2 regions of the Vreelandella mediterranea genome follow, and region 2 is predicted to be linked to the other one. Evidence: predicted binding sites of a transcription regulator. Region 2 holds the regulator's gene; the other holds the start of a gene.
The links. The regulator PhoB, encoded in region 2, activates phosphate uptake and scavenging genes when phosphate is short. The targets are predictions, from matches to a motif close to TGTCATANNNNTGTCANA.
Positions count from the first base shown of each region.

Region 1: the regulator PhoB is predicted to act here: its motif matches at 4,049-4,066, upstream of ACWFVE_RS06070 (Na/Pi symporter).

Region 1 is NZ_OZ310198.1:1,277,573-1,293,163, reverse strand. Features, by position in the region: gene ACWFVE_RS06080 (alkaline phosphatase) at 1-1,347, opposite strand, end outside; gene ACWFVE_RS06075 (PA0069 family radical SAM protein) at 1,514-2,611, shown strand; gene ACWFVE_RS06070 (Na/Pi symporter) at 2,650-3,789, opposite strand; gene ACWFVE_RS06065 (hypothetical protein) at 4,213-4,449, opposite strand; gene ACWFVE_RS06060 (Na/Pi symporter) at 4,454-5,635, opposite strand; gene ACWFVE_RS06055 (bile acid:sodium symporter family protein) at 5,770-6,690, opposite strand; gene ACWFVE_RS06050 (helix-turn-helix domain-containing protein) at 6,811-7,110, shown strand; gene ACWFVE_RS06045 (heavy metal translocating P-type ATPase) at 7,064-9,340, opposite strand; gene ACWFVE_RS06040 (hypothetical protein) at 9,363-9,719, opposite strand; gene ctaD (cytochrome c oxidase subunit I) at 9,724-12,258, opposite strand; gene coxB (cytochrome c oxidase subunit II) at 12,255-13,322, opposite strand; gene ACWFVE_RS06025 (DUF2231 domain-containing protein) at 13,359-13,820, shown strand; gene ACWFVE_RS06020 (CopD family protein) at 13,862-14,287, opposite strand; gene ACWFVE_RS06015 (DUF2797 domain-containing protein) at 14,494-15,297, opposite strand; gene ACWFVE_RS06010 (YeaC family protein) at 15,344-15,591, opposite strand, start outside.
Region 2 is NZ_OZ310198.1:3,621,105-3,636,695, reverse strand. Features, by position in the region: gene yccS (YccS family putative transporter) at 1-1,385, opposite strand, end outside; gene ACWFVE_RS16790 (hypothetical protein) at 1,760-2,116, opposite strand; gene ACWFVE_RS16785 (HU family DNA-binding protein) at 2,116-2,388, opposite strand; gene ACWFVE_RS16780 (NAD(P)/FAD-dependent oxidoreductase) at 2,493-3,680, opposite strand; gene ACWFVE_RS16775 (chorismate--pyruvate lyase family protein) at 3,849-4,412, shown strand; gene ubiA (4-hydroxybenzoate octaprenyltransferase) at 4,446-5,336, shown strand; gene phoB (phosphate regulon transcriptional regulator PhoB) at 5,432-6,121, shown strand; gene phoR (phosphate regulon sensor histidine kinase PhoR) at 6,125-7,429, shown strand; gene ACWFVE_RS16755 (hypothetical protein) at 7,724-8,059, shown strand; gene cysZ (sulfate transporter CysZ) at 8,413-9,144, opposite strand; gene phoU (phosphate signaling complex protein PhoU) at 9,212-9,937, opposite strand; gene pstB (phosphate ABC transporter ATP-binding protein PstB) at 9,967-10,773, opposite strand; gene pstA (phosphate ABC transporter permease PstA) at 10,758-12,173, opposite strand; gene ACWFVE_RS16730 (ABC transporter permease subunit) at 12,173-13,285, opposite strand; gene ACWFVE_RS16725 (PstS family phosphate ABC transporter substrate-binding protein) at 13,360-14,307, opposite strand; gene ACWFVE_RS16720 (acyl-CoA thioesterase) at 14,429-14,845, shown strand; gene ACWFVE_RS16715 (TRAP transporter substrate-binding protein) at 14,903-15,591, opposite strand, start outside.

The DNA of each region.
Region 1 (15,591 bases), 2.3 Mb from region 2:
GTCGTAGGTGGCAAGCCCTTCGTCTCGCTCGGCCACGTCCGTGAAGAACTCGGCGCCAGCGCCTTTGGCGTAGAGCGGTACCAGCTCGCGGGTGTGGTTATCCGAGTGCCAACGTACCAGCGGCAGCGCCCCCGCGCCTTGGCTTACGACCGGGCTGTAGGCGTTCTGGTCGGAATCAGGACCTTGTAGCAAACCGTTACCGTGGTCGGTGGTGACGATGATCATGGTCTCGTCGAAGCTGCTATTCGCCTCGACCCACTCGACGGCGGCTTCGACCGCTTCATTGAAATCGACCTGCTCTTCGACCAGGCGCGGCAGGTTATTGGCATGCGCCGCCCAGTCGACGGCGCCGCCTTCGACCATCAGGAAGAAGCCTTCGTCGTTATTCTTGAGCACCTCGAGCGCGCCGCGCGTCATCGTGGGCAGGCTGGGCACGTTGTCGAGCAGGTCACCGGCGGCGACGCCTGGACGGTTGAACTGCAGCGTGGCGTTGTTTTGCGCCACACCCAGCACTTTATCTTTTTCAAGTGTCAGGCCGCCCTGGGCCAGCGATTCGAAATCGTCGCGGGTTTCGATCAACTGATAGTCGGTGTCTCCATCCATCACACGCTGCCAAGTGGCCTGGCCGCCCACGTAGCGAAAGGCGTCCTCTTCGGGGTCGTCGACGCCGTTGCCCGCCTCATCAAAGTAAGGGTGCCCCGCTCCGAATACGACCGTGGCAAGCCCCGAATCGATAATTTCTTCGCCCAACGCGGCGTATTCGTTGCGATTGGCGTTGTGGCCCAAAAACGCGGCGGGTGTGGCGTGGCTTAGCTGTACGGAACTCACCACGCCCAGCGCTCGGCCGCTATCGACGACGTACTCGCCAATATGTTTGAGCGCCTCGTCGTCGTTCGACCAGTTGATGGCGCTATTGTAGGTTTTTTGCCCCGACGCGAGCGCGGTGCCCGCGGCGGCGCTGTCGGTGAAATTCTCACGGGCATAGTTGTAGCCTGCAAAAAAGCCGTCGTAGTCGGCCAGCTTACCTTCAAAGCCCACGCCCTCGACCGCCTCGTCGGACCATAGCTCAGCGGGGTCGAAGCTCACCCTATCGTCATCGCTCAAGGTGGGTTCGGTGGCGGTGGTCAGCGGATACGTGGCCGCGAAGAGCTGCGTATCGAAACCGTCATACACTTCGTGGCCTAGTGCACCGTGACGGTAGTAGCTGGCCGCGCGGAATGTTTCGATCCCCGCGCCGTCGGTAATCATCAAAATGACGTTTTTGGCTGTGTCTTGCTGGGCAAAGCCCGGCGTGGCGAACAGGGCACCGATGGCGACGGTAAGCGCACCGCGTTTGAACGTTTGCATATAACTCTCCGAGTGGCTGTGGCCTTGCTAGTGAACTTAAAAGCCATTAATGACAGTTTGGTGAATATAGGCCACTACTTTTATAAAATGACGCGGTTAAAGGTGGCACTTGCGCTGTAGAGGCATCGTTATATACTGTATTTATATACACTATAAGGATGTAGCAATGGCGCAACCTCTCACGCCGCAAGGCAAGGCGCCTTTTAAAGGCCGAGGCGCCACCTTCGACCCGCACAACCGCTTCGCGCCCTCGAAAAGCGAATACGAGTCCGATGGCTGGTGGCAGGAAGAGGCTCCGACCTCGCTTGCCACCGAAATACGCGAAGAGCCGAGTAAAAGCGCGCTTGCCTGGAACAGCTCGCCGGATCTCTCCTTTGATCGCTCCTTGAACCCGTACCGCGGCTGCGAGCATGGCTGTATCTACTGCTTTGCCCGCCCTTCTCACGCCTATTGGGATATGTCGCCGGGGCTCGATTTCGAGACGAAACTGATTGCCCGGACCGGGTTGATCGAGCATTTGAAAGAAGAGCTGAGCCAACCGGGCTATACCTGCCGCCCTATCAACCTGTCGGGCAATACCGACTGCTACCAGCCCATCGAGGCGAAACACCAAACCACCCGGCGCCTTTTAGAGTTTTTATACCAATGCCGCCATCCGGTCACGCTGGTGACCAAAGGCACACTCGTTCTGCGCGATATCGAGCTTTTGGCAAAAATGGCCGAGCACCGCCTGGTGCGCGTGCTGGTCAGCCTGACCAGCCTGGATGCGAATTTGAAGCGCACGCTGGAGCCACGGGCGGCTTCGCCCCAGGCGCGGCTGAAGGTGATCCGCGAGCTCAACACCGCGGGTATCCCGGTGGGTGTGCTGGTCTCGCCGGTGATTCCCGGGCTTACCGATCACGAGATCGAGCGGTTAATCGAGGCCGCGAGCCGCTCTGGCGCGCGCACGGCAAACTGGATGCTGTTGCGCTTGCCCCGTGAGGTCGCGCCGCTGTTCGAAGAGTGGCTGACCACCCACTACCCCGAGCGCGCCGACAAGGTGATGAGCCTGATTCGCCAGTGCCGTGGCGGCAAAACCAACGAGGCAGCGTTTGGAAAGCGTTTTCGCGGCGAAGGGGTGTTCGTCGATATAATCGACCAGCGCTTCAAGCGCTCCAGCCGCCAGTGGGGTATGCAGCCCCGGGCCGAGCAGGGCCTCAATACCCGGGATTTCAGAGCGCCCCACGCTCAGGGCGATCTATTCGACTTGGCCGGTCCCGGCTAACGTTGGCGCGTTCGCAGCTCATTGAGCTATTCAGGGCGTTATCCGGCTATGACGGTAATGGCAATCAACAAGGCGGGCAGCGCGATAAACACGCCCAGCATCCACATACCAGCGACCTCTTTGCGCTCGACGCTGGCCCGGCCCAGCCACTGGGCACCTTTGACCGGCAGCAGGCGTAAAAACGGTATTCCCCCGATAATCAGCACTGCAAACACGTTGAACAGCAGGTGCACCAGCGCGATTTCCAACGCCAGCAGCGCCGTGGAGCCACTGATGGCCGTCGCTGCGAGCAGCGCGGTCATGGTGGTCCCCAGGTTACTGCCAATCGTGAAGGGATAGATTTGGCGTAGGGTAAACGCACCGGAGCCGGCCATGGGCACCGTCAGGCTGGTGGTCGTCGACGAAGACTGCACCAGTATCGTCACCAGCGCGCCCGACATAACGCCAGTGATCGAGCCGCGCCCGATGGCGCTGAGCATGATCTGCCGGGCGCGCCCTACCATCAGCCTTGATAAAAGCTTGCCGATGTAGCGAATGGTAAGAAAGATCATCGCGACCCCCACGAAGATCAGGGCAGCGCCGAACGCCACCTCCGGAAGACGCGAAAGCGCATTCGCCACAAAATCCGCGACCGGATCGGTCGCCTGACCGACGAAATTGACGCGATCGAGGGAAAGGTCTGCATCGCCGTAAAAGAGCACCGCCACGCGTTCGGCCAAGCGCTCCAGCGGGCTGAATAGAATCTCGATGGGTAGCAGGATGGCGACCGCTAACAGGTTGAAAAAGTCGTGCATCGTCGCGGCGGCAAAGGCGCGGCGAAACGCGTTATCGTCTTTCACATGGCCAAGGCTTACCAGGGTGCTGGTCAAGGTGGTGCCCACATTGGCGCCCATGATCATGGGCACCGCCAGGGCCACGGGCAGCCCGCCGGCGACCATACCGACAATCACCGAGGTGACCGTGGAGGATGATTGAATCAGCGCGGTTGTGATGATGCCGATCATCAGCCCCACGAAGGGATTGGTGGCAAAGGCGAAGAGCTGTTCGGCTTGATCGCCCAGGCTCCGCTGGAAACCCTCGCCGACGATGGATACCGCACAAATCAGAAAGTAGACGAGCAGCGCAAGCGCCAGCCATTGCCCCAGCTGGCCGCGTCGTATTTTTTGTTGATGGTACATGACGTTACTCTCTGCCCGGCGCCTGGCCGTCTCTACCATGGCGGTACGCTCCAGCGGCTTATACGCATCAAAGCGCTAGGCTCTGTCTGAAAAGTGCCTGCGCTCGACAATACGGCGTTAAAAATTGGCTCGCGCGCGAGTCCGATCAAAATACTCATTTACACATGTAAACTCCGTTTTTTCGCCAATTTTTGCCTTGTCTTGTCTTCGCTCGTCGACTTTTCAGACAGACCCTAAACGCTTTAGCCTGCACCATCAACGTGACATCCTGGTGACAAGGACGCCGTGTCGTCTTTGCCAGTTTGTCTGCCGCTACATCATCGAAAACCGGGGGCGATCACCCGCGCCTTGGGTCGCCACCCCCGACAAGGTGATCATCTCGGTGATGGCGAAACTTCAGAAGGGCCTTGCATGCGCTGAATATCAGCGCTCGCCGCGGCGTTCGCGTAGCTCGCTGAGCACCAGTGCGAAAAAGCCGCGAATTTCCTGGAGCCTGGGCCGGGCCTCGTGAATGAGCGTATCCACCGACTCGATCTCGCGGTGCTGGTCCTCGCGGGCGGCGAGTTCGTTTCTGATCTCCTCTATCAGCTCGGCGGAGTCGTTCAACATGGCCTTGAGCTCGGCGGTTGATGTGCTTTCGAGGCGTTGTTCAAAACTCATGGCGTTATCCTAACATCGTCGTAATGGCAATAAGCGCTGCGGGCAGCGCAACGAAAGCACCCAGCACCCAGGCGGCCGCCAATGTTTTACGCTCGGCGGCCAGGTCGCCGAGCCGCCGGGCCCCCTTGACGGGCAGCAGGCGTAAAAACGGCAGGCCGCCAATGATGAGGATGGCAAAGAGGTTAAAGAAGAGGTGAACCAGGGCGATTTCCAACGCGAGCATGGCGTGCTCGCCACTCACGGCGGTTGCAGCCAGCAGAGCCGTAAAGGTGGTACCGACGTTCCCGCCCAGAGTGAAGGGGTAGATCTGCCTTAACGTAAAGGTGCCTGAGCCCGCCAGCGGGACCATCAAGCTGGTCGTGGTCGACGAGGACTGTACCAGAATGGTCACCAGCGTGCCGGAGATGACGCCGGTCACCGGGCCACGACCGATGGCGTTATTCATGATGCGCTTAGCGCGCCCCACCATCAGTTTCTTGAGCAGTTTGCCAATGTAGCGAATGGATAAAAAGATGGCCGTAATGCCGATCGCGATCATGACGATGCCGCCGAGTATGGTAGGCAGCCCTGAGACCAGGCTCTCTACCGAGCCCGTGACGGGGTCGGTGGCAAAACCCAGCAGGTCCGCGTTCTCGATCGACAAATCCGCATCGCCGTAGAAAAGCTCGGCTACTTGCAGCGCCAAACGCTCCAGCGGGCTAAAGAGTATTTCCAGCGGCAGTAGAATCGCCACCGCCAGAAAGTTGAAAAAGTCGTGCACCGTGGCGGCCGCGAAAGCGCGGCGAAACTCGTCTTTATTGCGCACGTGCCCCAGGCTCACCAGGGTGTTGGTCATGGTAGTGCCGATATTGGCGCCCATGACCATCGGCACGGCGATCGCCACCGGCAAGCCCCCGGCCACCATGGCCACGATAATGGAGGTTACCGTCGAAGAAGACTGAATTAGCGAGGTGGCCACGATACCGACCATGAGCCCCACCAAGGGGTTGGTGGCGAACTCGAAAAGCTGCTCGGCTCGTCCACCGGTGGCGGTGCTGAAACCGTCGCCGATCACCGAAACCGCACAAATCAGGCAATAAATCAGCAAAAGCAGCGTTAGCCAATTCGTGGCTCGCCCACCTCGCGCACTGCTTTCTTCATCGTCGCGCGTAGTATGATCGGCTACGCTTGTCGTCGCTTCGGTCATCGTCTTACCCTCAGTAGGAAGTAAAGCGTGCTCGCTCTCTGACTAAGCTTTACCCAGCATGACCGACAACCAATGACAATAAAGTGACCAGCGTCCTTCTAAGTTGATTATTTCCCCGTCGTTTAAAGAGGTTTTCAGCCCCGCGCCAGCATTTTGGCCGCGATAGGGGAGGTAATCATCTGAATCACCGCAAAGAAGGCAGCGGGAATCGCGACTTCCGAGGGCAAACCGGAGGCGGCCACGAACGCCGCGGCAATGCTGAACTCCTTCTTGCTGACGGTGAACAGGTAAGTGATGATCTCCTTGCGGTCACGCGTGACCAGCCGCGACGCCATGCCGATCAGGTAGCCCGAAAGGTTCAGACAAAGCGCCGCGCCCGCGATCACGAAAGCATACGCGCCGTAGCCGATGATGGTCTCGGCGTTGGGCCCGACCACGGCCAGCAGTATCAACAGGTAGACGCTAGAGCCAAGGCCTGCATAGGTGGCGTCAAAACGCGCTAAAAAGCCCGTGAACATCGTGCGCAAGGTGACCCCCAACACCGTGGGCAGCAAAACGATCAACACCAGCTCAACAATGATCGCCCCTAAAGGAACCTCCAACTGAATGCCCGTTAGCCACAAAAACAAAACGGGCACAATGAACGGCGAAAGCGCGGTATTAATGGCGTTGAACACGGCCGCCAGCGCCACGTTACCCCGCGCCATGAGCACCAATAACGGCGATGACACATCCGTTGGCAAGGTGCCCAGCAGCATCTGCCCCGCCGCCAGGGGGCCGCTTCCGAAAAAGAGCCGCCCAGTCAGCCATCCGACAAGCGACATCGGCCCATAGACGAGCCCTAGCGCCAACAACGGCCGCGAGGGTTTGCGCATCACCTTTCGCACGTCGTGGGCATCGAAGGTCAGGCTGATGATGAACATCAAAAGCGCCAGCAAGACCCCGATAGCGGGTTCGAGTAAAAGCCCGGTTTCGGGCACCATCAGCCCCAGGGCGGCGGCGACCACGACCAACCAAAGAAGCTGATCCTCAACGAAAGATATAATACGGGTCATGCTGTTACGTTCGCTCCCTTGATAGGCTAGCCATGCTCATGGGCTGTATATTCATGCGCTTTATAGGCATGCTCTGTATATTCACGTTATCTTTTCAGCGACTTCCACTGGCAGACCTTCATGACCGACACGCCCAGCAAGACCCAGCTCAGTTTTTATCGCCGCCTGTATACCGCCCACCTGATCAGCGAAGGCGCGAGCAGCGTGCCCGAACTGATCAGCGCCACCGGCATGCCGCGGCGTACCGCCCAGGACACCATCGCATCCCTGGGCGAGCTGGATATTCGCTGCGTGTTTCACAACCTCGAAGGCGAGCGCCACAATATCGGCCGTTACGTGATCGAGACGTGGGGCCCTATCGATGCGCGCTGGGTCAAGGCGAATGCCGAGCGGCTGGGCCAAGTGCTGGGTTACCTGTAGCACCTGGCGACGGCGATTCTCCGGGCTCGGCCCAGGCCAGACGAGCAGCATTGAGGGTTACGCTTAAAGAGCTTGCCGCCATGGCGAGCACCGCCGCCAACGGCGGTATCGCCATGATCACCACCAGCCCCAGCGCCAGGGTGTTATAAAGCGCCGAGAACGCCAGGTTTTGAAGCATCACCCGGCGAGTGCGTTTGGCAATGGCGAGCAGGCGCACCACCCCGCCGATGCCCGGCGTTAAAAGTTGGGCCGCTGCGCCCTCGCGGGCGGCCTCGCTTGCCTGCATGGGCGCGACCCCTACTCCGGCGGCGGCCAAGCTGAGCGTATCGTTGACGCCGTCGCCTACGTAAAGAACCGGTGAGGCGAGCCCGGCCAATAGCTGGGCTTTCGCCTCCGGCGAGCGCTGGGCGTAGCAAGCGTTCGGGGCGAAGCCGACCTCCTTGCCCAGCCAGCCCACCGCCCCCTGGCGGTCGCCGCTGATCAGCGCAGTCAGATATCCCAGACGATGCAACTCCTCCAGGCTTTCTTTTGCATCTTCGACCGCCGGGTCGGCCAGGTAAAAAGTGGCCAACCAGCCCGAGCGGTCGGCCAGTACGACCTGGGAGGCGAAGGCGTAATCGGGGTGGGCGGCGCTGTCCGCCAGCGCCACGCCTTGTTCGCCAAGCCAGGCGGCGCTGCCCATCCGCCAGTGCTCGCCGCTTTCGAACTCGACGGTGCGCCCGGCGCCGGCGGACTCTTCTACACGGGCAATCGCGCTGGTGCCTTGCTCGGTATCCTGACGTTCGAACCCACTTGCCCAGCGTAAAAGCCCAAGGCTTAACGGGTGCTCGCTTTGGCGCGCGCTCGCGGTCAGCTTTGAGTAAAAATCCTGGGGGAAGGAGACTTCGCGAAGCGCGAAATGTACCACGCGATGCTTATTGGCCGTGAGCGTGCCGGTTTTATCGAAAGCGACAGCGCGCACCTGGGCGAGCACCTCGAAGGCGGCGGGGTCTCTTATCGCGACCCCGCTTTGCATGGCCTGGCCGCTGCCGGCAAGCGTTGCCAGCGGTACGGCAAGCCCCACCGCACAGGGGCAGGCGACGACCAGCACCGAAAGCGCGCGAACCACCGCCTCTTCCCAACCGGCGCCCAGAATAGCCGCCGCTGGCAGGGTCATCAGCGCAAGCAGCAGCGCCGCCGGGCTCAGCCAAGCGGCGAAACGGTCGGCGAGCTTATGAAGCTCGCCCTTTTGGGTTTGTAAAAGCCGCATTTGCTCGCACAAACGATCCACGCGCCGCTCACCGGCGGCGGCGGTGACGCAAAGCGCTATAGTGTGATCTTTAGCGCCACCTTCCAGGTAGCGGTAGCCCGCGTACACGTGCTGACCGCTGTAAAAGTAGCGCGGCACGCTTTCCCCGGAGAGCGTGGCGGTATCGAACCAGCCAGGCGCCTTTAAAGTGGCGTCCAACAGCAAGGTGTCGCCGCGCGCTAAAAGCAGGGTGTCGCCGGGGCGCGCCTCGTTGAGCGCGAAGGTTTGGGGGCCGCCGTCCCGGTCAAGGGTCACGCCGCCTTCGGGAAGCGCCAGAGCGTCGAAGGCCTTCAGCCCGCGCTGGCGGCAAAGGGTTTCGGCAAGGCGCCCCACCAGCAAAAGCGCGATCAGCATGACGGCGGTATCGAAGTACACCTCGATCGAGCCGCGCCAAAGAAGCCAGCCCGACACGGCCACCGCGCCCAGCACGCCCAGGCTTACCAGTACGTCCATGCCCGGGCGCCTTGCAAGCAGCGTACGAAAGCCCGCGCGGTAGAAAGGGATTCCCGAATAAAACACCACGGGCAGCGCAAAGGCGCCGGAGACCCAGGCCATGACGGTTTCGACCCGCCCCACCGGCACCGCCCCTGCGTAGATCAGGATAGAGGCGAGCATCGTCCACATACCAAATACCGCCGCCACCATCAGGCGAAGGCTTAGGTAGCGGCTCTCTTTTTCGAGGCGCTCGGCGGCGTCCTGCACCGCCTCGAGTTCGCTTAGCCGATAGCCGATGCGCGCGACTTTCGGGGCCAGTGTCGAGAGCGCCGCGGCGCCCTCCTCGCCTTTTACCCACACCGTGGCTGTTGGGTAGTGAACGCTGGCCGCCGAGATACCGGTAGCGCGCTTTAGCACCCCCTCGACGGCCAGCGCACAGCTGGTGCACCACATGCCGTGAAGGCTATAAAGCGCGGTGGTTTCAGCGCCGGGTAGGTCGCGGCTCATGGTGTCGATGGCCCAGCAAGGCTTACAAACAGGGCGGCACGCCAATGATCGGCATGCCGGCAAAGATCACCCCGAACGCGGAAAACAGATAAAGCCCGGCGGAGACCAGGGCGTGAAACCGCGGCCGCCCGGTGTGCTCTTTGCCCACCTGCCAGCCCGCCCAGGTCAGCCATAGCAGGGCAAGTGTGGTCAGCACGCTGAAAAGCCCCAGCCCCAGGTTGAGCCCGGTCATCGCCCCCTGGTCCGGCGCCGGCGGCGCCACGGCGCAGGCAACCGAAAGGCCGCCATACACCGCGACGAACCAGATACTCCAGAGCGTCAAGCCAACCACCAGATGGGCGGGATGGGTCAGGTGAAGTCGTCGAAAAGCGGTTTGCATTCAATTAGCCTCCAATGACCCGGGGCAGCACGCCAAGCGCGCCGACCAGTACCCAGAACGTCACCACATTGTAGCGCCAAAGCTGCACCACCACCGCGGGCTCGAAGGGCGCATGACGGCCCACGTAGCCATAGTGGACGCGAAGCCCCTGCATGGCGGACAAGATCATCGCCAGGCCACCGTGGAACAGCGCGTAAACGAGCCCGACCAGCATTATCGCATCGTGGCTCGTTTCGGTCGGGGCAAGCCCGGCGGTGAACAGGGACCATATGATCAGCCCTACCTGAACCGCGCCCAGCAGCGCGCTGAGATAAAAACCGCTCATCAAGCCTTTATCGCGCTGGCGGCGAAGCCCGCGAACCAGCTTCTCCATCACACCGGCCCCCAAAGTGAGCGCCAGCCCGGCGACCACCAGTACTACCAGCGAAAGCGGCGAAACCTCCGGCATGCGCCACTCCGGCGAGACGGTCCACAGATAGAACCAGCCAAACAGGTAAGAGAGGAAAAACGAGCCATTGGCGATCGAAAACGTTGCCATGGCCCAAACGCCCGGGCCGCTCATGGTGCGCGAGTGAAGCGGCGGATCGCCTTTGTTGACCTCGGCGTCCGGGGCGGCCTTGGGATGGGCACCGTTCTCCCAGGCCCAGCGCAGCAAAAACACGCTGGCAACGACCACGAACACCGCGGCGAGCGCGTAGACCCGCGTTAGCAGACTGATACACACGACGGCCAGCGCCGATGCGGCGAGAAACGGCCACCAGGAGTTACCGGGCAGGTGAACGATTTCGCGCACCTTGCCGGTAATCGAATCGCTGCCCCACATTTCGCGGCGCCCGTGGGAGGCGATCGCCAGGCCGTGTTTGCCTTCCGCCATGGTCTGCGGCAGGTTCGGGTTGTCCCAAAGCGGGTGGCGCGTTTCGATGTTGGGCAGACTGACGAAGTTATAGGCGCTGGGTGGCAGGCTGTTGGCCCACTCCAGCGTATCGGCGCCCCAGGGATTGTGCTTGGCGGGTTTGCCGAAACGAAAGTGCAGCGCGATATCGATCAGCACCATGGCGATACCCGCCGACATCACGAAGCTTGCCACGGAAGAAAGCAGGTTGAAGATCTCCCAGCCATTACCCCCTTCGTAGGTATAGATACGCCGCGGCATACCCAAAAGCCCGGTCCAGTGCATGATGAGGAAGGTGCCGTTGAAGCCTAAAAACGTCAGCCAGAAGCCCCAGCGGCCGATGGTTTCCGAGGGCATGCGCCCGGAGAAAAGCGGCAACCAGTAGTAGAACCCGGCCATCAGCGGGAATAGCATGCCGCCGACCAGTACGTAGTGCATGTGCGCGACCACGAAGTGGGTATCGTGCACCTGCCAGTTGAACGGCACCAGCGCGAGCATCACCCCGGTCAAACCACCGCAGACGAAAATGATCAAAAAGCCCAGCACCCAGAGCATGGGCAGCTTGAATTTGGGTTTGCCAAGCCACAGCGTGGCCAACCAGACGAATACCTGAATCGCGGTGGGCACCGCCACCAGCATACTCGCCGCCGAGAAAAACGCCTGGGCGAGCTGTGGTATTCCCACCGTGAACATGTGGTGAACCCAAAGGCCAAAACTAATGAAGCCGGTGACGATGATCGCGAACACCACCCAGCCGTAGCCAACGATCGGCCGGCCGGCGAAGACCGGAATCAGCGTCGAAATAATACCGGCCGCCGGCAGGAAAATGATGTACACCTCCGGATGGCCGAAAAGCCAGAAAAGGTGCTGCCATAAAAGCGGGTCGCCGCCGCCGGCCACTTCGAAAAACGGCATACCCACGGCGCGTTCGAGCTCGAGCAGGATACTGCCCAGAATCAGCGGCGGAAAACCGACCACGATCATTAGCGCCATGGCCAGAATGTACCAGGCAAACAAAGGCATCTTGTGAAGCGCCATGCCTTGGGTACGGGTGCGCAGAATCGAAACGACAATTTCGACACCGGCCGAAAGCGCCGAGATTTCGACGAACGTAATGCCCAGAAGCCAGAAATCCGACCCCAGCCCCGGGGAGTACTCGCTGCTCGAAAGCGGCGTGTACATGAACCAGCCAGCGTCGGGGGCCATTTCGATCACCAGGCTCGAGGCCAGGATGATGCCGCCGAACAGATAGCAAAAATAGCCCAGCGAGGTCAGCCGCGGGCATACCAGGTCGCGGGCACCGATCATCTTGGGGATCATGTAGATCGCCAGGCCCTCGAGCACGGGAATCGCGAACAGGAACATCATCACCGTGCCGTGCATGGTGGTGACCTGGCTGTAGATATCCGGCGTCATGAAGTTCTGGTCGGGCGTGGCGAGCTGCGTGCGTATCAGCATCGATAAAATGCCGCCGAGCAGGAAAAACGCCATGCCCGTGATCATGAAACGCAGACCCAGGGTGGTGTGGTTGACGATGGTGAGCGCCTTGATGCCCCGAGGATTACCCCAAATCTCGTGCAGGTCCTCGTGCAGCGAGCGAGGGTCTTGCGGGTCCTGAGGCGTCGCTTGACGATTAATCGTTGTCATGGGGTTAAAGTCTCCAGCCAGGCACCCAGGTCTTCGAGCGTGTCGTTATCCAGATCGTCGTGTCGCGGCATCTTGTTTCCAGGCTTTAACGTTTGGTGATTTCTCAGCCATTGATAGACCGCGCCCTCTTCCATCGCCATGGCGCCGGCGCCGAGCATTGCTCGCCCGCCCAGGTCAGAAAGGTTGGGCCCGATATTGCTCACGCTCATGCCCGCCACCTGGTGGCAGCTCGAGCAGAAAGTAGTGAAGTTTTCCCGGGCCTCGGCGAAAGCGGCGTCACTGACAGCAAGCTCGGCCAGTGCTTCTTCCTGGCGCGCCGCAAGCCAGGCCTCGTACTCGTCCCGGGGCAGCGCTTCGACGTGAAGATGCATATGAGCATGGCCCACACCGCAAAGCTCGGCGCACTGCGCGCCGAACACGCCCGGCTCGTCGGCCTCCAGACGGATACGGTTGACCCGGCCCGGGAGCATATCGATCTTGCCGCCAAGTCTGGGAATCCAGAAGCCGTGGATGACATCCGCGGCGGTCACGTGAAAATCCACCGGCTCGCCGGCGGGCATGACGAGTTGGTTGGAGGTAACGACCTCGCCGCCTTCGGCGCCTGGGTAGCGCACTTCCCACCACCACTGGTGCCCCACTACTTCGATGACTTCCGGCGGCTCGTCCAGCGGCAGCGGCAAAAGCCGCTTGCCGGTCGGTACGCCAAACATCAAAAGCGCGATGACCGTCACCACCGGCAGGATGATGCCACCGCCGATGATCCAGCGTCGGCCGATACGCCGCTCCTGGGCCGGGGTGCGGGTCACGTCCCGCGCGGTGAAGGTGTAGAGCCAAAGTGCGGTCACGGCCACCAGCACGACGGTAGCGAACCCGAGCATGACCCACCAGATCAAAAGAATATCCCGCGCCGCCGGGCCCGCAGGATTCAAAATAGAGTGATCCCCGGCGCAGCCCGTCAATAATGATAGCGCTACCAACGCTAGCGTTAACGGGGCCAGGTTGACCCACCGCCGCGATACGCGTTGAATACGTCCTTGGGGCGTCGCGCCGTTACGTTCCCTCATATACTCATTCCCTTTGTCTGCCCACAGGAAGTGTCCATGGCATCCACCCCTCAACGTTCGATAAGAAGCCGCGCCTCGTTAGCCGGGCATCCGCTCCATCCTGTCATGATCCATTTTCCGGTGGCGGCCTTGATGGCGCTGGTCGCCAATGATCTGGCTTACTGGTATACCGGCGATCCTTTCTGGGCGCGCACCGGCCTTTGGCTTGCCGGTGTGGGTGCTTTCGGCGGCTGGATCGCCTCGATTGCCGGTATTATCGACCTCGTGTCGGTAGCGCGTATCCGCCGCCTGATTACCGGCTGGAGCCACGCCATCGTCGCGGTCGTGATGCTGTCGCTGGCCTCTCTGAACTGGCTTTTGCGCCTCAACTCCCCGGAAGCCATTCTGCCCTGGGGGCTCGCGGTATCGCTGGTCACCGGCGGTTTGATTGCGCTTGCCGGCTGGCTCGGCGGGCAACTCGTTTACGAACACGCCGTGGGCGTCGATGTCGAAGAGTAAACCACGGTGCGGCCCTGAATGCAGGCCGCCGCGCAGAAAGGCTAGCCCCACGCCAGGGGCTTGGCCAGCACGAACCCCAGTACGCCCAAAATCCCCAGCACGCTGAGCAAAAGCCCCGCTAGTGTGGCCATTTTAACGCCGCTGTAAACGCCCATCTCCAGGCGCAGAATCAGCCAGCCAAAGGCGCCGTGGGCGGCGACCATCATGACCACCGCGCCCAGCTTCAAGATCAGCCAGCCGCCCATCAAACCGTGCACTAAAAACAGCAGCGTCCCCGAGCCGATCGCCAAAAGCGCCGCGGGGGTGGCAACGGTGTTATAGAAAAAGCGCGGCATCGGCGGCGTGCCCTGGGCGAACCCGGCATCTTTACGCAGCACCAGTGCCTGGTTGAGAAGCGCCGGAAGATACAAAAGCGAGCCGCACCAAATGACCAGGGCAGCGATGTGTAAGAGTTTTAACCAGGGCATCACGGCGTCCTTGCAATGCAAAAAAGCGCTTTTGAATACAAAAGCACGCAAACGTTGGAAATGAACCGGGTCCCTCAAAAGGGCCAAGCCAGCAAAGCGCTTCACCCTGACGGTGACGTCGCTACCAGCGTTCACGCACCCGCCTCTCAAGGGCCGGTCGGGCACGTGAAGACTCCCCTTACCTTAGCCAACTCCTGGCGAGCTGGCTAGCCTGGCCAGTCAACGCTGACGCGGTAACCCGTGAATTTGCGTAAATTAATTACGCCGGTGTCGAGTATCAGGTACTGGCCTTTGACGCCGTGAAGCACGCCTTCGACCACCGGGGTCTTGTCGAGGTTGTGCGAGGCGATTTTTTGCGGGAAAACGTCGACCGGGTAGTGAATATCCAGCGGGGTTTCGTCGAGGGCCTTGATCGCCTCTTCGCCATGTTCCGCGCGTAGCGCGGCCAAGCCCTCTTCGACGGCTTCGAAAAGCCGGTCGCGCTCATGCAAAAGATCGAGCTCGGCGACCTCGCCCTTGAGCATGGCGCGCCAGTTGGTGCGATCCGACACGTGCTCCTTGAAAAGCACTTCCACCAGACCGGACTGCTGGCGGGTGGCGACTTCCAGAATGGGCAACGCCTGAATCGCCCCCTGGTCGATCCAGCGGGTCGGCATGTTGGTCTTGCGGGTGATCCCCACCTTGAGCCCGGAGGAGTTGGCCAGATACACGATATGCGGGGTGAAGCAGTGCGCCTCGCCCCACTCGGGCTCGCGGCAGGTGCCTTGGAAGTAGTGGCAGGTCTCCGGCTTCATGATGCAGGTATCGCACTGCGCCAGACGCTTGAAGCAGGGATAGCAGTAGCCCTGGGCGAAGCTCTTGTTGGTTTTGCGCCCGCAGTGGGTGCAGTCGATTTGGCCCTGCCAGGTGAGGCGCAGGTGTCTGCCGATATACGCGTTGAGCGCTAGATGCTGGCCGCCGGCGCGCAGCTGATATTCCACGCGGTGTTCCGGCGACAGCGTGGCGGCCATTTTGACGAGATTGCCGCCCATACCAGGTACTTCAGTGGCCAGCAGATCAGTCACTCGAAGCGTCCCGGCCAAGGCCCGCCATATCCGGTGAAACGCCGGCGCCGGTCGCCCCGGCCCCGCAAGTGCGCCGCTCCAGATAGCCTACGCGATTTTCTTCCGGCACGTTGTTTTCGATCTCAAAGCGAATCACCGCTTCCAGGCAGAGCTCGGTCTGCTCGGCGGTTAGAAAGCGCCCGTCCGGCCATTTACGCAGCGCCACCGCCTGCTTCAGGCTTTCGTAAATGCTCGGGGTCA
Region 2 (15,591 bases):
GGCTGGGGAAAAAGACTAATCGATGCCCAGCCAGCAATCAGTCCCAGCACCGTGCCCAGAATCCGCTGGGAGAGAAAGCGCCGGGTGGTCGCGAAATTGGGTCGGCAGACGAACAGCGTGGTAAGCAGGATCCAGAAGCCCTGTTCCGGATCGAGCCAGTGCAAAATCGCGTAGCCCGCCATCAGCGCGGTGGAAAGGCGCACGGCGTGGCGAAAGGTCGGCGAGCCCAGCGTCAAATTCAAGCGCACGCGGCTCCAGGCATCCTTGAGGCTGGCCGGCGAGCGGTCATAAAGCGCGCTGTCGCGCCGCTCCACGCTGCTGTCCGGGTTATGGGCGCTGGCGATCTGCGCCTCTAGCGTGGCCAGGTTGTCCGCCAACGCGTTGAGTGGGTGGATCAGGTTGCGCCACTCCGGGCGGCCGCGGTCGCGCAGGTTGTCGATCGAGGCGCGCAGGTCGACCAACGCCTGCTCGCTTTGCTCATGGCTAAACGGCCGGTTCAATAGAAGTGATTTGGCCAGCTGGCGGCACGCCCGGCCCTGCTGGTCGAGAAGGCGCTGACAGCGAAACAGCACGTCGTGGTGGAAAAACGCCTCGGTCAGCGCGCCGTAGGGGTAGTGGGTGGAGCTTGCCCGCTCGTGGATATCCTGGGCCACGAAATAGATGCGCAGGTAACGGTTGAGCTTTTGGCTGCCGCGCTGGCCCTCCAGCCGGCGAAAGATCATCTCCTTGGCCTGATTCAGCGCGGCGACCACTTGGCCGTTTTGGTGCGCCAGCGCCACTCGACGCGCCTCGACATCCACTCCGCGCACCGGCTCAAAAAGCGCCGACTTGAGAATCAAAAACTCGCCCAGGGTTTTGTAGACCCGCGCCATGCTCTGCTTGAGCGGCTGGCGGGAAAAAAGCGCGCACCAGATGACCGAAATGACCCCGTACCAGGCCGCCCCCGCCAGCAGCAGAAGCTGGCGCGAGGCCACGTCCGCATCCACGCCGCCGTGCTGCTCGATATTGATCATCGAATAGATCGACAGGATCAGCGTGCCCGAGGCGATCGTCGCGTAGCGCTGGCCGATGGCACCGAGCATGATCAGCGTAAACGCCGACACCCCCAGGCCCAACGCGAACAGCCACGGCCAGGGAAACAGCCACTGGACGATAAAAGAGGCCAGCGCGAAACATAACAGCGTGACCACCAGCGCCTGTAGGCGGCCCTGCCAGCTATCGTCGGTTTCCGAAAGCGCGCAGGCAATAATGCCCAAAAACAGCGGAATCACCAGCGCCACGTCGGCCTGCAGCACGCTAAAAAGCAGCGCCCCGCTAAAGGCGATAAACACGCGCAGGCTGTAGGCGAACTTGTCCAGGGTCCAAAGGCGGCGCAGGATCGGCATGGCGTCTCTTCGTTTGATTTATTAGACGTTAGTATAACAATGGCGGCGCGTGAGTTGCTATGGCGCACCTATCAAGCGGTTACTTTAGGATATTTCGCCGATGCATTGGCCAACGCGACATAAAGCCGTTGCCCTGGACGTGTATTCGGATACACATGTAAGGAAAGGTACTGGTATAGCGGGGTAAAAGGCGTTTCGCCTGGGACCAGGGTGGCAATCGTCAGGCACATCCAAAAAAGTGCAAACCGGCGCGTAATGGATGTATTGGCGGCTATTCGAAGAGGTGCTCAGCAACGCGTAAGCTTGAACGTGGCGATCAGTTTGCAGCAGACTAAAACAGCCCGCCCCCTTGGCGGGGGGCGGGCTGTTAGCCGTTACAAATACTTCAAAAGCTTCTGCAGCTTGTTCATATCGCTGGAGTCGCCGACCAAGCGTACGTCGCCGTTCATCATGCCGTGCAGAAAGGCTTGCTGGGTCGGTTTTTTGAGTATTTTCAGCGCGGCGTCCTGGTCGCGAAAACGTAGTTCGAGATCCAGGTCGATGGGCAGACCTTTACCGGTGTCGATGCCGTTAGGCGTCATTCGGTAGTGGCGGGCAGTGCCGAGGTCTTCCGTGGCAATGCCCCAGTCCAGACTGCGCATACGCTCAAGCTGTTCTTTGAAACGCGGCTTACGCCGCAGTGCTCGCTTGAGCATCAAGCCAAGTAGCCACAGCGTTAGCCGGAGTTTCATTAGGAAACGGCGTCCTTGAGCGCTTTACCGGGCTTGAACGCCACGTTTTTGCTGGCCGGAATCTTCAGCGGCTCGCCAGTTTGCGGGTTCTTACCGGTACGGGCGGCGCGTTCGCGCACGGTGAAGGTACCGAAACCGATCAGGGCCACGTCTTCACCCTTGGCCACGCTATTGGTGATTTCATCAAGAATGACGTTCAGCACTTGGCCCGCTTTGTCTTTGGAAAGATCAGCGTTTTCAGCAATGGCAGCGGCGAGTTCAGGTTTGCGCATAAAAGGGGTCTCCCTGATAGAAAAAGTAAGCGTAACGCTTATGAGTGTTATTGAAAACAAACGAGTGTTTTAACTTTATGGCCTGATCTTCAATTGGTCGTGGATTAGCCTAGCAGCGCAGGCACCGCTCTGGAAAGCTCCACTTTCCTTTTGACGCAACTGCCTGTCAACGCAAACCCGACTAATTGGCCATCTTTATCTTCGCCAAGGGCGGCGAGTGCATCACCTTCGCCCTCGATACGCCACTGTGCGACGGGCGCAGGCGGGGAATAGGCCACCACGGGCAGCAGCGGCGTTTTCACTACCACCGGCCAAGCGCCGAAGCTGACGGGGGTCGGGGTGCCGGCCAGGGTGGCCGCCAATGCCTTCACACTGGCTTGAAGGGGCTGTACGTACATGGCATTGACGCCGTCGACACAGGCGACATCGCCCAGCGCGTAGATCGAAGCGTTCGAGGTTTGCAGGTAGCGGTCCACCTGGATACCGCTTGGCGACACGTCAAGCCCGGCCTGGCGTGCAAGCGCTGTGCGCGGGGTCAGGCCGGTGGCCATTAGCACGGCATCCACGCGGCAGGTTTCGCCGTTATCGAGGGTGAGCATCAGATCGTCGTGTTCATCCGTTGCGATAGCGCTCACCGTGCGACCCAGCGCCAAGGCGATGCCGCCCGCTTCGAATGCGCTGCCCAGCGCCTCGCCAAGCGGTGCGGGTAGAAGGCGCGGTAGCGGCGTGGCTTCCGGGGCGATTAGCGTGACCTGGTGACCCGCGGCGTGCAGGTCGTTGGCGAATTCGCAGCCGACCAGTCCTGCGCCAATGACCGCCACCCGGGCACTGCGCGAAGCCAGTGCTTCATGCAAGCCCCGGTAGTCGTCCAGGTCGTTCACGCTGAAAAAGCGCCCGGCCAGCGTGTCGGGCACGTCAAGGGCCATGCGTGGGCTGGCGCCGGTGGCCAGCACGAGCTTTTCGAAAGCAAGCTGCTCGCCGTTGGCAAGCGTCAGGCGGCGGCTATCGGCGTCGAGCGCGGTGACATGGGTATGGGGGCGCAGCGTGGCGTCGAGCTCGCGGGCCACCTCATCGGCGCTTTGCCTGGCGAGTGCCTCGGGCGCCAGGCGCTTGCCAAAGCCCGTGGAGAGCAGCGGTTTGCTGTACTCATCGCCGCTGTCGAAGCTCACCAGGGTGATCGAGCGGGCGTCACCTTGGCGCCGCAATGCCCGGGCCAGACCGACACCGGCCATGCCGGTGCCCAGGACGATCAGATCCACCGGCTTTTCGGTTTGAGAGAAGGAGTGGGTCATGTCATCACCCAGTGTTGGAACCATGATGTTTTAAATGACTGTCTTTAAGCGACTGTCTTTAAATGAACGGTCTTTAAATGAACGGTCTTCAAGAAAACGTCGTTGAGAAAAGTGCGTCAGAACGTCATGTTACACTAGCTTCAACGACTTGACCGCCCTGGAGGTCGCGTGGCTTCACACCTTTTGCACCCTACCCCCTACGCGCGCTGGCAACCCGTAAACGCGCTGCGCCCGGCCATGAGTGCTGCCTGGTGGCAGTGGGTGGCTTCGACCGATTCCCTGACCCAGCGGCTGGTCTCGGCAGGCCGGCCCAGCCCCTTTCGCGTGCAGCTTTTGCGCCAAACGGTGGGGGTGCCCACCCGCGACGAGGCGCAGGCATTGGGCCTGGCGCCGCGCCGTCTGGCCTGGCTTCGTGAAGTGGCCCTGTGCGTGGATGACACCCCTTGGGTAGTGGCGCGTTCGGTGGCGCCTCTCGAGCAGCTTCAGGGGCAACACCTAAAGCGCCTTGGCGAACGTTCACTGGGTAGCTGGCTGTTTCGCCAGCCGGACCTTGTACGCGGGCCCCTCTTTGCTACCCGCCAGCGGCCAGCGTTTGCCCGCCACTTGTGTCCTCCTGGGGTGGCCGGGGTATGGGCGCGGCGTTCGGTCTTTTATCACGCAGGCCTGGCGCTATTGGTCCAGGAGGCCTTTTTATCCACGATGGCGGATGATCTTGGCATGGCTTCGCGCTAGGCTAGACGCGCGTTTTGTCTTTGAGAGGTAAGCATGGATCGTTCACTGCTGCGTCCTACCGGGTGGTCTCGGGCGGCGGATTTCATCACCCTGATGCGCCTGGACCGGCCCATCGGCACCTGGCTTTTGATGTGGCCTACCCTTTGGGCGCTGTGGGTAGCCGCCGAAGGCGTGCCTAGGCGCGGCGTGCTGCTGATCTTTATCGCCGGGGTCTACACCATGCGCGCGGCGGGCTGCGTGGTGAACGACTACGCCGACCGCCACTTCGATGGTCACGTCAAGCGTACTAAAAACCGGCCACTGGCGACCGGGCGCATCAGCGAGACCGAAGCCAAACTGCTGTTCACCTTGCTGGTCGCCGCCTCCTTCGTGCTGGTCCTGCTGACCAACTGGTTTACCGTGGCCCTCTCGTTGGGCGGCGTGGCGCTGGCGTTTATCTACCCCTTCATGAAGCGCTATACCCATTTCCCGCAAGTGGTACTGGGCGCCGCGTTTTCCTGGGCGATCCCCATGGCGTTCGGCGCGGTGCTGGGCTACGTGCCTCTCGAAGCGTGGATCCTGTTTTTGGCCAACGTGCTGTGGACCGTCGCCTACGACACCCAATACGCGATGGTGGATCGCGACGATGACCTGAAAATCGGCATCAAGTCGACCGCCGTGCTGTTTGGCGAGGCCGACCGGCTGATCATCGGGCTGCTGCAGGCGGCCACGCTTGTGTTGCTGGCGCTGGTGGGCTGGCGTGTAGGGCTTGGTGGGTTCTTCTGGCTGGGCCTTGGGGCCATGGCGGTGACCTTCGTGCATCAGCAGCGCTTGATAGTGGGCCGCGAGCGCGACGCGTGCTTTCAGGCGTTTTTGAACAACCACTGGTCGGGGCTTCTGGTATTTGCCGGGCTGGCATTGAGCGGGTGGCCGGTGACAGGCTAATGTCGAAGTTGTCATAAAACTGTCACCCGTGCATGGTGTGATTGTCACCGATATGTCATCGAACCACTTTCGTCTGGACACCGTGAGGCCCGCCAATGACCGCCAAGACCGTTTTGATCGTCGATGATGAGGCACCTATTCGTGAGATGATCGCGGTGGCGCTGGAAATGGCGGACTATCGCGTGCTCGAAGCGGACAATGCCCAGGACGCCCACGCCCTGGTCGTGGATCATCAGCCGGACCTTCTGCTGCTTGACTGGATGATGCCTGGCACCAGTGGGATCGAGCTTGCAAGGCGCCTGAAGCGCGAAGAGGCGACCGCCGAAATCCCGATCATCATGCTGACCGCCAAGGGCGAAGAAGATAACAAGATCCAGGGGCTCGAAGCGGGGGCGGATGACTACATCACCAAGCCGTTTTCGCCTCGCGAACTGGTGGCGCGTTTGAAAGCGGTGCTGCGCCGAACGACGCCACGCGGCGTGGAAGACCCCATCGAAATCAACGGTTTGATGCTCGATCCGGTAAGCCATCGGGTCAGCGCCCACGGCAAGGCATTGGATATGGGGCCCACCGAATACCGCTTACTGCAGTTTTTCATGACCCACCAGGAGCGCGCCTACACCCGCAGCCAACTGTTGGATCAGGTATGGGGCGGCAACGTCTACGTCGAAGAGCGCACCGTGGATGTGCATATCCGCCGTCTGCGCAAGGCGTTGGGCGATGTCCACCAGAACCTGATTCAAACGGTGCGCGGCACCGGGTACCGCTTCTCCGCCCGGGTGTAGCGCGTGCGTTTGTGGAGCCGAGAGCTTTGGCGTATCGCGGGGCTGGCCACCCTCGGCGTCGTCCTGGGTTGGCTGTTTGGCTCGCCGGGGCTGGGGCTGTCCGCGGGTTTGGGGGCGTGTCTTTTCTACCATCTGCGCCAACTGCGTACCCTGCACCAGTGGCTGACGTTCACGCCCAACGAAGAGCCCCCCGCGGCCAAGGGGCTATGGGGTGAGCTGCTGGACCGGCTTTACCGCTACCAGAAAAGCCAGCGAATCACGCAAAGCCGACTAAGAGCCACCTTGGCGCGCATTCAGGAGTCTTCCGAGGCGATGCGCGACAGTGTGGTCATGCTCGACCGCAACGGTGATCTCGAATGGTGGAACAGCGCCGCCCACCAGATGCTGGGACTGCAAACCGCGCACGACCGCGGCCAGCACATTACCAATTTGCTGCGCGATCCCGCCTTCGTACGCTACTTCTCGGCGCGTCAGTACAGTGAGCCATTAACGCTTACCTCGCCCATCGACGAGCGGCGTATTCTCGAGTATCAAATCACGCTCTACGGCGATGACGAGCGCCTGGTGATGGCGCGCGACATTACCAGGCTGCACCGCCTGGAGCAGATGCGCCGTGACTTCGTGGCCAACGTGTCCCACGAGTTACGCACGCCGCTTACCGTGCTTTCGGGTTACCTGGAAACCTACAGCGATTTAAAAGACGAGCTGCCGCCCCGGTTGGGGCGCAGTATCGGCCAAATGCAGGCGCAAACGTTGCGTATGCAGAACCTGGTCAATGACCTGCTACTGCTTTCCCGGTTGGAAATCGACCAGGGCGGCAAGGATCATCAGCCGTTGGCGCTGGCGCCACTTTTACAAAGCATTCACCAGGATGCCAACGCTCTTTCTCAGCAGCAGCATACCGAGTCCCAGCGTATCGAGCTTGTGATCGAAAGCGACGCGCGGCTGATCGGAAGCGAGCAGGAGCTTCGAAGCGCCGTTTCCAACCTGATGTTCAACGCCGTGCGTTACGCCCCTGGGGGGAGCGAGATCACCCTGCGTTACGCCCTCCTTCCCGACGGCGGCGTGTGTATCGAAGTGGAAGATAATGGACACGGTATCGACCCGGTCCATATTCCCCGCCTGACCGAGCGCTTCTACCGTGTGGATAAAGGCCGCAGTACGGCCACTGGCGGCACCGGGCTCGGGCTTGCCATCGTGAAACACGTCCTGCTGCGCCACGATGGCAAGCTTCAAATCGACTCTCACCCTCAGCAGGGGGCGCGTTTTCGCTGCGTCTTCCCCGTCTCGCGAATTGCTCAGACCTAGGTATATGAGACCAAAGTTGTACAGTGTGTCAAAATGGCATACAAGAATGGGTCACAAATTGTCTATGTGTCATTATTAGCCACTTTTTATTGATGCAAACGCTGTTGTCCAGCTTTCTGTATAAGACTTGTAATATTTTAAGTTTCTGTTTTTAAAGTGATATTAATTTTTATGCCATGTTTGGCACAGCCTCTGCAAAGCTTTTGGTAAGAAAGACAGCTGCTTCAAAGTAGTCGACCGAAAGGTACTCTTTCTTACTTTAAGCGGTAACCACAGCGATTCAGGAGGTGGAATATGATGTCCAAGGAGCTACTCAAGAAAGCCGGTATCGTAGGTATTTCGTTTGGTCTGTTGGCAAGCCCGATGGCATTCGCAGATACCACCGATCATCCGTCGATCGAAGAAAATCAGGACAGCATGGTCGAGCAAGATCCGGCGCAAGAGTCATCAGGTGTCAACATGAACACCAATGACAACCCGGATTACACTCAGGAAGAGCTTGAAACCGACCATCACACCCAAGGCCCCAACGATGAAACTATCGGTGAGCCGGACTCAATGGGTACTTCCACTGAAGAGGGTTCAGAAACCTCTCCGGAAGGCGTCGTCGAGAAAAACTCTGAGTCGTAAGTAACATTTTGTTGCAATTTACGTACAAAGCATTACGCTTAGGGAGTGAGCATTTATAAGGGACAGGATGTCCCACCGCATGGATGCTCCAAACGATTCAAGGATTGAATCAAGCGACGATCAAAAAACGTTAGTTAGGGTTAGATTCCACGGTTGGAGCCCCTCAAAAGGATAGGAAGCTTTCGTTAAGCATCGCAATCGCTAAGCATAAATGAAGACCCCGCCTTGTAGCGGGGTCTAGTTTTTATGGGTATAACGTTTTGTTTGCTGTGAGCCTTTTGATCACTATAAAGGTTCGCGCCTCGATCCTCTCCTGTATCCCATGTTTCAAAAGCCTGCGATACCAGCCAGCCTCAATCATGAGTCAACTGCTTGATATCCCGGTAATGGGCGTCCCACATCAGCACCGCTCCGGCCACGGCCCCGGGTAGCAAGAAAAGGTTGGCAAGCGGTATCCAGGTAATCAGCGTGACAAGCCCCCCGTAGCTCATGCTCGGCCACCAGCGTGCGGCCAGGCGTTGGCGCATGTCTTTAAAGCTCACCTTGTTGTTATCCATGGGGTAGTCCAGGTAGGTGATGGCCATTACCCAGGCGGAAAAAAGCGCCCAGAGTAGTGGAGCCACTAAATTGAGCCCGGGTATCCAGCTTAGAATGAACAGAAGAGCAGCGCGGGGCAAAATATAGCGCAGCTTGACCAGCTCGCGGCCCACGGCGTCCAGAGCCGTTTTCGCCAGGCCCCGGTCGTCCAGCGGCTCGACACCGGTGGCGCTGCGCTCTATGTGAGCGGCCAAAAAGCCGTAAAAAGGAGCGGCGATTAGATGCGTCACCAGCGTGAAGGTAAAAAATATCGCCACCAGCAGGCTCAAGACGAACAGCGGCCAGATTAGCCAAGAGAGCCAGTCAAGCCAGGCCGGTATGCTCGCCATGGCATGGTCCAGCCAGCCGGAAAAGCGCCGAGCAGTGAAGCTTGCAAGACTGATGTAGACGATCAGATTGATCAGGATGGGTAGAAATATATAGCGCCGTAGTCCTTTTCGATAGACCAGGCGAATGCCCTGGCTCAGGGCGGAGACCGCAGTTAGCATCGAGGATCCTTATAAATACGCCCAGTTGGAATGCCTGGGCGTATTGCAGGCTCAACGCTTTAAAAGGTCAAGGCTTTTTTAGCATCTGCTCATCGAGGCTTTCTGGCGCGGTGTGGCGAATATCGAGCCCTTTCACCAGGTAGACGACGTACTCGGCCAGGTTGTTGGCGTGATCGCCCACGCGCTCGAGCGCTCGCAGCACCCACATGATGCTCAGCACCGAGCTGATCGAGCGCGAATCCTCCATCATGAAGGTCATCAGCGAGCGCATGGCGCTGCCGTATTCGTCGTCCACGGATTCGTCTTCGCGCACGACCTGCATGGCAAGTTCGGTATCGAAGCGGGCAAAGGCGGTGAGCGCATCGCGCAGCATCTTGCGAACGTGCTCGCTAATATGGCGCACCTCGACGAGGCCACGAATACCGCTGCTGTTGTCGGATAGCGTCAGGGCGTTACGCGCGATCTTGCTGGCTTCGTCGCCGATGCGCTCCAAATCCGACGTGGCGCGAATCACCGCCAGTACCAGGCGCAGGTCCGAGGCGGCGGGTTGGCGCCTGGCGAGTACGCGGGTGCACTCCTCGTCGATCTTCAACTGCATGTCGTTGACCTGGCGGTCGTTGTCGCGCACCTCTTCGGCCAAGTGGCTGTCGTTTTCCATCAGCGCGTGTACGGCGTTTTGTACCTGCTTTTCGACCAGCCCACCCATCGCCATCAGACGGGTTTTCAGCTCTTCCAGCTCCTGATTGAACTGGCGCGAAATATGCTGGCTATGGGTATCGCTTGTAATATCCATCGAGCACTCCTGCGGGGATCGGCGCCGGGCTATGTGACCCGGCCGGTGATGTAGTTTTCGGTCCGCTGCTGTTTCGGGTTGGTAAAGACCTGGTCGGTCGGGCCGTATTCGACGAGCTCGCCGTTATTTAAAAAGGCGGTGTAATCGGATACTCGAGCGGCCTGCTGCATGTTGTGCGTCACCAGCACCAGGGTCAGCTCGTTTTTAAGATTGCGAATCAACTCCTCGATTTTGAGCGTGGAGATCGGATCCAGTGCCGAGGCCGGCTCGTCGAGCAGCAGTACGTCGGGCCTGACCGCTAGGGTGCGCGCGATCACCAGCCGCTGCTGTTGGCCGCCGGATAAAAGCCACGCCGAGCGGTGCAGGCGATCCTTCACCTCGTCCCAAAGCGCGGCGGAGCTAAGCGCCCACTCGATGATGTCGTCGCGCTTGCGCTTGGGCAAGCGCCGCTCCAGGCGCAGGCCAAAGGCCACGTTTTCGTAGATCGACATCGGGAAGGGGTTGGGGGTTTGAAACACCATGCCCACTCGACGGCGAAGCTCGCTCACATTGATGTCCGCCTCGAAAATATCGCGCTCTTCAAGCTCGATACGGCCGTGATGAACGGCGCTTTCGTTAAGGTCGTGCAGCCGGTTGAACGCGCGCAAAAGCGAGGACTTACCGCACCCGGAGGGGCCGATAAACGCGGTGACCCGGTGGCGCGGCACTTGCAGCGTTAGCGCCTTGAGCGCGGGTTTGCCGCCATAGGTCAGGCTGAAGTCCTGGACATTCAAACAGCGCTGTTCGGCGTCGAACGTCACTACCGGCGGCGGTGCGACTTTCAAGGGCGCGACCATGACTCTCCTCGTTGACGCCGTAAATAATGACGTAGAAATATGGCAGTTAGGTTAAGCACCAGCACGATCAGCACCAATAAAAGCGCCGTGGCGTAAACCAGCGGAATGGCGGCCTCGACATCATCGCCATGAAAAGCGGTATCAAATAGATGATAGCCAAGATGCATGAATTTGCGCTCGAGATGCAGGTAGGGAAACTCCCCGTCCAGCGGCATCTGCGGGGCCAGCTTGGCGACGCCGACCAGCATCAGCGGCGCTACTTCTCCCGCGGCACGGGCCACGGCCAGAATCACGCCGGTCAGCATTGCCGGTGTCGCCATGGGAAGCACGACCCGGGTCAGCATCTCCAGACGGGTCGCGCCCAGCGCCACGGCGCCTTCGCGCTGGGCGATGGGCACGCGTGCCAGGCCCTCTTCGGTGGCCACGATCACCACCGGCAGCGTCAGCAGGGCAAGCGTCAATGAGGCCCACAAAAGCCCACCGGTACCGAAGGTGGGCGAGGGCAGGGCGTCATCGAAAAACCAGCGGTCGATCGAGCCCCCTACGCCGTAAACGAACACGCCTAACCCGAACACGCCGTAAACGATCGAAGGGACACCGGCCAGGTTGCGCACGCCGATACGCACCAGCCGGGTCAGGCGATTCTGATGGGCGATCTCGTTGAGATAGATCGCCGCCAGTACACCAAAGGGCGTTACGATCACCGACATCAAAATCACCATTAAAAGCGTGCCGAAAATGGCCGGCCAGACCCCGCCGCCGGTATTGGCCGCCCGTGGGCCTTCGCTCAAAAACCGCCACACGCCTCGCCCCCAAACGGCGGTTTTTTCCAGAAAGGAGAGCGCATTGGGCGTCTGGAAAGCGCTGACGCTTGAAAGGGGCTGCACCAGGCGCTGCCCCTGGCTGGTGAGCAGTATTAGTTGGCCGTCCGGGCGGTGCTCCCGGGGTGTATCGACCAACCCGGCAACGCGCGTTCGGGCGGCGGTGCCGGTTAGACGCTCGCCTTCGAGCTCCAAAGTGCTCAGACGGCCGATGATATCCCCCTTGGGGCTTCGCTCGAGCCGTACCACGTCATCGGGGGTGGACCGGCTTGTGATCTCGTCCAGCGCGATCCAGCGCCAGTCGGCGCCGGTTCGTTCGCGGTTGCCGGTAAAGTAAAGCCGCTCGGCGCCCTCGCCCTGGGGAATGGGGGCTTCGCGTATTGGCTGGCCGATCACCTGCTCGCCGGAGCGCAGCGTCAGCTCTTCGAGCGTGGCCGGCCAGAAATGCCCCAGCCCTTTGACGGTGAGCAGCGTGAGCAGCGTCGCCAGCATCAAAAGCGACAGCGCCACGCAGCCGGCGCAGAGCCAGGCCCACAGGGTATCGCCTGGCCAAAAGCGGCGCTGACCAGCGCGTACCATCAATACCCCCCCAGCCGCTGGTAGCGGCGGCGCAGGCGCTGGCGAACGACTTCCGCCAGGGTGTTGACCAAAAAGGTGAACATAAATAGCACGAGTGCAGCCAAAATCAGCAGGTGATAGGTCATCCCGTCCGGCGGCGCCTCGGGCAGCTCGATGGCGATCGCCGCCGAAAACGAGCGCAGCCCCTCGAAGGGGCTCAGGCTCATGAGCGCGGCGTTACTGCTCGCCATGAGGACGATCATGGTTTCGCCCACGGCGCGGCCGGCGCCGATCATCACCGCCGAAAAGATGCCCGGCCCCGCCATGGGCAGGGCGACCTTCCAAAGCGCCTGCCAGCGGCTGGCACCGAGGGCCTGGGCGCCTTCCATCAGCGTTTGGGGCGTCCCGTAAAGCGCATCTTCGGCCAGCGAATAAACGCTTGGAATGATGGCAAACCCCATGGCAAGGCCGACGATCAGCGTATTGCGGGTGGTGTAATCGATGCCGAAGCGCTGATCCAGCAGCCGGGCCAGGTCGCCGCCCAGCCACTGCTGCTCGATCATGGGCGCAAGCCAGAGGGCGAGTGCCGCCATGACGGCGAACCAGGGCAACAGCCAGAGCCCGGCCCGGTCGAGCGATAGCCTTCGGCGCAGCGCTTTCGGCGACCTATGCCATAAAACGCCTGCCAGCGCCGCGCTCAGTGGCAGCCACACCAGAAGTGTCAGCGTGCTGGCAAGGTGGTGCTCCACCCAGGGCGCCAGCACGAGCCCCGCCACGAAGCCGATGACGACGCCGGGCACCGCCTCCATCAGCTCCAGGGTCGGCTTGATCCGCGCACGAAGCCGCTCGGTCATGAACAGGGCCGAAAAAACCGCCGCGCCCAGCGCCAACGGCACCGCCAACAGCAGCGCAGCCAGGGCGGCCTTGAGCGTGCCCCAGGCCAGAGGCGACAGCCGCGCCAGCGAGAAATCGTCGAACCGGGTCAACAGCGGAAGCGTTTCCCATACCAAAAACACGCCGATGGCCAGAATCGCCAGCAGCACGCCAACGCCGGCGGCGGTGATCATGGCGATGGCTAAACGGTCCTTGAGTGTTCGCCAGGACAAAGGCCCAGGCAAGGCAGATCGCGTCATAGGAACATCATAAGAGAGCGCGTGGGGTAACCGGAGTGGAGCATCAGCTCTCCTTAACGTAAGTCATTTTTATGTCAATCGTGTGACAGCGGCGGCGTTTCGAGCTGCTCGGCGGTGAGCGGTACAAAGCCTGCGTCCCGCACGATTTGCTGGCCCTCGAGGGACATGATCAGTTCGATGAAGGCCTGCTCCACCGGGGGCAGCGGCGTATCGGGAGCGGCGTTCACGTACAGGTACAAATCTCTTGAAAGCGGATACTCGTCGCTTTGGATCGTCGCCTCGGTGGGGAAGATCGCTTTGCCCTGGCCATCGATGATGCCCAGCGAGTGCACCATGGGCGTCAGGTGGTGATAGCCGCTATAGCCCATGGCGTCCGGCGCGTGGCCCACCGCGGCCACGACCGCCGAAGAGCCCGGGTATTCGCTGATATCGGCCCGAAACTGCCCGCCGCAAAGCGCCCGCTGGCGGAAAAGATCGAAGGTGCCCGAGGCCAGGTTGCGCCCGCTGAGCGCGATGCGCCCATAAGGCCACTGTGGCGGTGGCGCGATGTCGGCCCAGCGGCGAATCGGTGTGCTGGCCCCGCAGGCGCGGGTGGTGGAAAAGATGGCGTCCAGCGCCTCGGGGGTCAGCGCGTTCAAGGGGTTGTGTCGGTGCACCACCACGACCAACGCATCCCGGGCGACGCGAAGTTCGCGTGGCGGATAGCCGTAGCGCGCTTTGAAGCGGGCACGCTCGCCTTCGCTCATGGGCCGCGACATGGGGGCGAGACGCGTCGTCCCCGCGGTGAGCGCCGACGGTGCAATCGCCGAGCCGCCCGCCTGAAACTGCACGTTGATATCCGGATAGCGCGCGGTGAGCGCCTCGCCCCAGCGCAGCACCAAACTCGCCATGGTGTCGGAGCCGGTCGCCCCCAGGGTGCCGCTAATCGGCGCGCTCGCAAAGACCGGCGCGCTGAGCCAAAGCAGCAGCCAAAGCGCAAGGCTTACGTATCTATTGGCTGGGCGTAACCCGCGACTCTTCAAACGATCCACCTCTTGTGATTAGCTGACGCCGGATGCTAACCGTGCCATCATGTCCGCATCCTGTTACAAAAATACGTTACAGCCGTCTTTTACAACAATAAGCCTTTGAAGCGACCCGACTATGACACCGCTTGAACATGACCTCGACGATGCGCCTGCTCCGCTTGGGCAGTTGACGCTAAAGCTACTGGCTTCACGTCAGGATACCAATCTTTATGGCGATATTGCCGGCGGCTGGCTGGTCAATCAGATGGACCAGGCCGCTGAGTTGGCGGCAGGCCGTGAAGCGGGCGGGCGCACCGCGACGGTTGCGATCGAGTCGATGGACTTTCTAAGCCCGGTACGGGTGGGCTCGATGGTGAGCGTATACACCCAGGTACAGGAAATCGGCCACAGCTCGATCAAAATCGATGTCGAGGTGTGGGTGCGCCCGCCCCAGGGGCGCACCCTCGAAGAGCGCCAAAAGGTGACCGAGGCCCGCTTCGTGGTCGTGGCCCTGGACGATAACGGGCGTATTCGCGCCGTGCATAGCGACTAGCGCGGCCATCAAAAAGGGCGCCTTGGGCGCCCTTTTTCAATGCTCTGACGCTGACACTCAGGCGCCGATGCTCTCGCGACCCTTGAAATAGGCGTACTCGCCGATGTCGCTGAACGGACGCATCAACTGCTGGAACGCCGAATAGGATTCGTAGACGCGGCGCGACTCTTCGTCGTTTTCGGTCTGGCGCTGAATCACTTCTTTCGATGCCTCGAACAGCGCCTGCATGACGTCGTCCGGGAAGGTGCGAAGCTCGACGCCGTGCTCGTCGACCAGGGTTTCCAGCGCCTGGGCGTTGTGGAAGGCGAACTCGGTGAACATGGCCAGGTTCGAGGCCCGGGCGGCTTCGCGGATCACCGCCTGCAGATCTTCCGGCAGTTCGTTCCAGGCGTCCAGGTTGATGAAACTTTCGACCAGCGCGCAGGGCTCGTTCCATACCGAGGTGTAGTAGTAGTCGGCGACCTGGTGCAGGCCGAAGGCCATGTCGTTGTACGGGCCGACCCAGTCCGCGGCGTCGAGCACGCCGGTCTGCATCGAGGTAAAGATCTCGGAGCCTGGCATGTTCACGGTGCTCACGCCGATGGCGTTCATCGCCTCACCGGCAAGACCGGGCAGACGCAGGCGAAGGCCCTGCATGTCGTCGAGCGAGTTGATCTCTTTTTTGAACCAGCCAGCCATCTGCGGGCCGGTGTTGCCCACGGCGAACGGCTTGAGGTTGTGGTTGGCGTACACCTCGTCCCAAAGCT